Regions from separate parts of the Neobacillus pocheonensis genome, predicted to be linked through region 1. Evidence: predicted binding sites of a transcription regulator. Region 1 holds the regulator's gene; each other region holds the start of a gene.
The links. The regulator Rex, encoded in region 1, represses fermentation and respiration genes when NADH is low (regulators of the CRP and FNR family bind a similar motif). The targets are predictions, from matches to a motif close to TTGTGAAATATTTCACAA.
Positions count from the first base shown of each region.

Region 2: qoxA (cytochrome aa3 quinol oxidase subunit II) is a predicted target of Rex. The motif match lies at 1,271-1,288, and genes of this name have one in related genera.
Region 3: ABES02_RS18225 (cytochrome C) is a predicted target of Rex. The motif match lies at 762-779, and genes of this name have one in related genera.

Region 1 is NZ_JBCNAD010000013.1:54,968-57,239, forward strand. It holds gene ABES02_RS07395 (ABC-F family ATP-binding cassette domain-containing protein) at 1-38, opposite strand, end outside; gene moaC (cyclic pyranopterin monophosphate synthase MoaC) at 215-712, shown strand; gene ABES02_RS07405 (redox-sensing transcriptional repressor Rex) at 740-1,393, shown strand; gene ABES02_RS07410 (YhbD family protein) at 1,512-2,135, shown strand; gene ABES02_RS07415 (polymer-forming cytoskeletal protein) at 2,148-2,272, shown strand, end outside.
Region 2 is NZ_JBCNAD010000048.1:35,946-38,217, forward strand. It holds gene ABES02_RS24815 (ABC transporter ATP-binding protein) at 1-331, opposite strand, end outside; gene ABES02_RS24820 (iron-sulfur cluster assembly accessory protein) at 647-952, opposite strand; gene qoxA (cytochrome aa3 quinol oxidase subunit II) at 1,334-2,272, shown strand, end outside.
Region 3 is NZ_JBCNAD010000033.1:15,675-17,946, reverse strand. It holds gene ABES02_RS18235 (helix-turn-helix domain-containing protein) at 29-253, opposite strand; gene ABES02_RS18230 (Crp/Fnr family transcriptional regulator) at 279-695, opposite strand; gene ABES02_RS18225 (cytochrome C) at 938-1,378, shown strand; gene nosZ (Sec-dependent nitrous-oxide reductase) at 1,393-2,272, shown strand, end outside.

The sequences.
Region 1 (2,272 bases):
TAATATTTTTGTAGTTGATTAACCTGCAATAAAATCATTAAAATTCACCTCTATTACTATAAATAGTTTACCGTATTCCTATAGGTCCGGCAATAAAGCGAGGCAGGTTATCAGGACTATTAATACTTTAATGCCAAAAAATTGTACGATTAGTTCAAAGTTTCACAGACATATAAAGAAAAATAGTGTATGATTTAAACGGAGGATTGTTTATATGGCAGAATTTACTCATTTTAATGAAGAAGGCAGAGCCAAGATGGTCGACGTTAGCGATAAGCCTGAAACGGCACGTACGGCGCTTGCTCATTCCAGTATTACGGTCAGCAAAGAAATTTTTGAAAAAATAACAAATAATGAAATGAAAAAAGGCGATGTCTTAGCGGTAGCTCAGGTGGCAGCCGTTATGGCGGCGAAAAAGACATGGGATCTCATTCCAATGTGTCACCCGATTCCATTAACGGGAGTAAATATCTCCTTCTCATGGGAACAGGACATTAACGATAACTATCAATTACATATTGCTGCTTATGTTAAAACAAAGGGAAATACAGGTGTTGAAATGGAAGCGCTAACAGCAGCATCCGCCTGTGCTTTAACTGTTTATGATATGTGTAAAGCGGTTGACAAAGGAATGGTCATCGGGCCAACCTATTTAGTAGAGAAAACTGGCGGTAAAAATGGCGACTTTAAGCGGACAGAACGAGTTAAATAAAACAATTGATGCGGGGGGTAGGAGATTATGAGCAATGAAACGATGAAAATACCACAGGCGACAGCCAAACGGCTGCCCCTTTATTATCGATTTTTAAAAAACCTGCATTCTTCGGGTAAACAAAGGGTTTCATCAGCAGAATTAAGTGAAGCGGTGAAGGTTGATTCGGCTACCATTCGGAGGGACTTCTCCTACTTCGGGGCTTTAGGGAAAAAGGGTTATGGATACAATGTGAATTATTTATTATCCTTCTTTAGGAAAACATTGGACCAAGATGAACTAACCAAGGTTGCCTTAATCGGGGTTGGTAATCTCGGTACGGCTTTTTTAAACTATAACTTTTTGAAAAATAATAATACCAAAATAGAATGTGCTTTTGATGTGGATCCTGCAAAAATGGGAACAATGATTCGCGAAGTACCGGTTTATCATATGGATGAATTGGAAAAGGTGTTAACGGACCACAGTATATCAGTGGCGATTTTAACGGTACCGGCACAGGTTGCTCAAATGATTACGGATCGACTGGTTAAAGCGAATGTAAAAGGGATTTTAAATTTCACCCCTGCCAGGTTAAATCTTCCGCCAGCAATTCGTGTTCATCACATCGACTTGGCTGTCGAGCTGCAATCACTTATTTACTTTTTAAAGCACTACCCAACGGATGAAATTGAAGAATAAAGAGATAGAGGGCTTTTCGCAAACCTGCGGAAGGCCCTTTTTTTATCGGACGAAACAAACGTATCTTTACAACGTAACAGTGTTATGTTACATTATTACACAGAAAGGGGTTTTCAAAATGAGCGAGGAGTTAATTTCCAAGAAGGAATTATTAGAGCTGGCGGGAATATCCTATGGACAGTTGTATAGATGGAAGCGAAAGGATCTCATCCCGGAGGAATGGTTTGTACGGAAATCCACGTTTACGGGGCAGGAAACATTCTTTCCAAAAGAAAAAATCCTAGAAAGAATCAACAAAATTCAAACAATGAAAGAAAACTTATCACTAGATGAACTTGCTGATATGTTTTCTCCTAGCCTAAGTGATTTACAACTTGAAAAAGACGAGTTAATAAAACGTAACATTGTTTCGGGTGCGGTAATGAATTTCTACTTAGAAAATGACCAAGACGGTCCAAAATTTAATTTTTCCAGAATGCTTGAAGTTTATGTTTTAGAAAAACTACTGCAGTCTGGAGAAATCAATTTGGATGAGGGGAAAATGCTGCTGCAAGTATTAAAGGATAACTCAGGGTTAATTAAGCAAAAAAGCTGCGAGCTTTTGATTACCAGAAAGCTAGGTGTGTCATCGTGTCTTTTATTGATTAATACCGAAGAGATCCATTTTGAGCGGGGTACAAAGGTCGTGGTACATGTTTCCTTGATGACCTGTATGGAAGAAATTAAATCGAAACTACTATAAAGGAGAATCGGGATGGAATTGAAAAATAGAGGGGACTTAGTCATTAATGGTTTGGGTTCGTCAAACGGCGGCCAATTTAATGTTGTTACATTAAATGGCAGAGGGACGATTAATAATGATTTAGAATGCCATGAGTT
Region 2 (2,272 bases), on a different contig from region 1:
CGGTTTTCGTATTGTCAAAAAAGCGAAACGACTGTTTTTGCACATGCTCAAACAGTTCTTGTCTCATATCGGTTTCAATATTGATCCCAAGCTTATGTCCCCAATAATTGACTACAAATTGCAGAAAAGTGCTTAATAAATATACAAGGAACAGTCCAATGCTTACAGAAACAATAGCTGGCCATTCACCTCCTGGCAAAAGAACATCAATAAACCACTTCACCGCCAGTGGAAAAGCTAATTCAAGCATGGCAACCACCACTGCACTGCTGAAGTCTAAGATAAATAGCTTTTTGTGAGGTAAATAATAAGAAAAGAACCGCCGAATCATATCATTCTCCTTTTATCTAGGCTCAGTTAAATGACATTGTTGATTTTTAACACTGTTGATTGGAGCGGAAGGCGCGAAGACTCCTGCGGGAGTACGGGGCAGGGGAGACCCCGCAGGAGCGAAGTGACGAGGAGGCTCCCCTGCACGCCCGCGAACCGCTCGCGCCTGGAGCGCAAATCAACAACCAAGTTTCACAGAGCCTTTATATAAAGTAGCAATAATAGGATTATATGAAAAATATATGCACAATTTCAAGTTTTTTGAAAATAAGCATAATAAAAAAAACACCTGGATACATCCAAGTGTTCTTCAATTTTAGTGATGATGGTGATGACTGCCTTTAGAAGGGTTGGTAATAACCCATTCCTCTTTCGGGACTTGGAAGTATTGAATCCATATTCCATCCAAGTTCTCATCGTTTTTATCAAGAATAAAATCAATATCCTTGTCGGTTTTAACCACTTCATCATTATCGGTCGGTGTATCCATCATCAAATCATAATGTGCGTGGTCCCCATGAATACTGGTGACGTAAATACGAAACATTTTACCCTCTGCATTTTCCTCGGCTAACATTTTTTTCAAAGCTTTTGCGGCAATTCGATTAATTTTGACTTTCATTCAATGCTCTCCTCTTTCTATGTAGTCATTTACATTATCCCATTAATATACTAAAATAGACAATTTTCAAGTGAAAATCCCACGAAATTATCGTGTCCAATGGCTTGTGACAATTAAATTCCAAGCAATTCCCTATTTAGTATTTTAAATCCTTAACAAATTTGTCACAACTTTTTTCAAAAACCTATATAAACCTTATAGACGAATTGTTAATATTGTGGAGAAGTAGTGAACACCACAAATTAATATTAGATGATAATAAATTTAATTTGAGGTAATACTTGTATTTTTGAAAAAATCGCGTTATCCTATTGAAGTTTGTGAATGAATTCACGAAGACATTGTGGAAAAATGAACAATTTGCCTGAGAGGAGCTTTAAAATGTTTAAAAAGGGTTATTTAATCCCACTTCTAGCATTCCTGCCTGTATTACTTTTAAGCGGCTGTAACAGCAAAATGGTTGTCTTTGACCCAAAAGGTCCTGCTGCTAGAGACATTCTTGACTTGATTAACTGGTCACTCGTATTTATGCTGATTGTTGTCGTCGTGGTTTTTGGTTTATTTGGGTATATCATTTGGAAATACCGTGCAACACCAAAGAATAAAGACTATGTCCCGCCTGAAGAACACGGCAGCACAAAGTTAGAAATTGTTTGGACAGTGATCCCGATTTTGATTGTAATTGCCTTAACTATCCCCACTGTAAAGACGATTTATAAACTTGAAAAAGTGCCTCAAGGCTATGAAGATAAAAAACCAATTACTATCAATGTCACTTCCGCAGACTGGAAATGGATTTTCAGCTATCCTGAACAAGGCATTGAAACCGTGAACTATGTCAACATTCCTGCCGGTACACCGGTAAAGTTTAAATTAACTTCTGCCGGAACTATGCAGTCTTTCTGGGTACCAGCACTTGGCGGACAAAAATACACGATGAATAAGATGGAAACAGAGCTTTACCTCACTGCTGATCAACCTGGCGAATTTTTAGGAAGAAATACCAACTTTAACGGTAGAGGCTATGCTGATATGGAATTTACCGTGGAAGCAAAATCCTCCAAAGAATTTGAAAAATGGGTTAAAGACGTAAAGGCAAGTGCTCCAAAGTTAACAGAGAAAAAATATAATGAGCTATTAAAGCCAACTCATTTAGGTAGAGAAACATTTATCGGAACTCACTTAGCATGGGTTGACCATGGAAAGATGAATTCAAAAACGTATACGAATCCGGAGCTATACAAAGTACACGGAGTCCAAGGTAAGATTTTTGAAGAAAAACAGACCGACAAAAACTCTATGGACATGAAAGGCATGGAC
Region 3 (2,272 bases), on a different contig from region 1:
TGATTTTCCGCGACTTCAAATCTATCATTTACTCTTTTTTTAGCCGCGAAAATACCCGACTCACACTCTCCCGTGAGGTTCCCACTACGGTCGCAAATTCCTGAACCGTTAACGGAATTTCAATATTCCACCGGTTTACCCCCGTGTTAAACTTCTTCCCAAGCCGCTCCATTGTTTTTACTGTTTTTGCATAAACGTCAAGCAAGGCAACGTCACGTATATGCGACGTCATTTCCCGAAGTGAATCACTCATATAGCGGATCATTTGCATTCGAGAGCTAAGGATACTTGTATAATTCCTGCTCCAATTCCTGCTTTTCCAAAAAGAGCAACTTTCCGTCCTGCAGCATCGTTGCCGTCGCTGGATAGCGTTCTGTCTTTTGCGTAAACAAGCATGCCTCTGCAAAGACATCGCCATTTTGTTTCACACAAACAATGATTTCATTGCCGGTTTCATCCTGTTTCGACAGCTTGACGGCACCGGAATGAACGAAGTAAACACCCTTTGCCACCTGTTCCTCCGAAATCACTTGCTCGCCTTTTTTAAATTCAAGCGTTTGGATTTGGTTTTCGATGACGCGAAGCGACTTTTCCGATAAATTCTTGAAGATGACAATTTTCCGAAGCAGCTCCGACGATTTCACCTCTTTATAAACAGCAAAATGCAGATCCTCTAAGTAATCAACGCGTTGCATTTTTCCACCACCTTTTCTAGATTTCGATATATTTACATCTATTGTAATCTTCTATTCTTGATGATGTAGTGACGAGATTCACAAAACGTTCAATTTTTTAAAACAGCGATTTTCTAAGGGTTTGCTCCCCCTTTCACAAAACGTTCAAAAACGAATCAAATGATGTGACGCACGTCACTATTTTATCGGCCCTTCCAGATTAGGATAAAGTTGTTCATTAGAGATAAAAGGAGGGGGCAAGTATGAAAAAAGCCATTATTACCTTTGTAATCTGCGCGCTCTTAGGCTTCGGTTTAGGATATCTTGTTTTTGGCGTCATCACGGGAGATTCCGAAAAACAGCCGCAAGTGGCACAAGCTGATACAAAGGAAACAGCAACGACAGAAACAACAAAAGAAGAGCCCGCAAAAACTTCTTCAGCAAACGAGGATACCATCCTTAATAAGAAAGGCTGCTTAGGCTGCCACAGCGTAGAGGCTCTAAATTTAAAAGGCGGGGCCGTTGGTCCGGATCTTTCCCAAGCGTTTGTTAATGTGGAAGGCAAGCACGGCAAGCCAATCGAGGAATTCTTGAAAGCGCCTACTTCAGCTGTCATGTCTGGCGTTATCGGTAAAAATCCATTAACAGATGATGAGCTCAAGCAGGTCCTTGACCTTCTGAAGCAAGCATCTGAAGCAAAATAAGGTGGTGTAAAAGAATGAAAAAATGGATTCCAATCGCATCCGGATTACTTGCCGGTTTTGTTGCAGCGACAATATCATTCGCTGACTTCTCGTCCAATGACAAAACAGCAACAGCATCCGGCAGCAACAAGAGCGATGCAGAAAAAGTTTACGTTCCATTTGGTAAAAAAGATGAATACTATTTATTCGCATCTGGCGGACACTCTGGACAAATGTTTATTTACGGTGTTCCATCGATGCGTCAGATCCGTACCGTTCCTGTTTTCTCACCAGATTCGGCGACAGGATATGGCTTTGATGAGCATTCTAAGAAATTAATGGGTGACTATACATGGGGAGACCTTCACCACCCTGCTTTCTCTGAAACAAACGGTGACTATGACGGTAAATTTATGTTTGCGACTGACGTTGGTAACAGCCGTGCAGCCGCCATGGATTTAAAAACCTTTACCGTGAAAGACATTATTCAAGTTCCAAACACAAGCGGCCCGCACTGTGCGGCCTTCGTTACCGAAAATACCGAGTACATGTTCCTGCCAACTCGTTTCGCCGTACCACTTGGTCAAAAGTATGAATCACTTGATGACTACAGCACAAAATACCGCGGCGTAATGTCCGCCGTGACATTTGACCAAAACAAAGAAAAGCTTAATGTTGCTTATCAAGTGGCGCTTCCGCCATGGTCCTATGACCTTTCTGATGCTGGTAAAAAAATCTCCAAGGATTGGGCTGTGTTAACGACCTATAATACGGAAGAAGCCACCACAAACCTTGAAATTAACGCGTCACAAGCAGACCGTGACTATATTGTTCTTTTTAACTGGAAAGAGCTTGAGAAAATGGTCAAGGAAGGCAAGTATGAGGATGTTAACGGCCAAAAAATGATTTACCCTG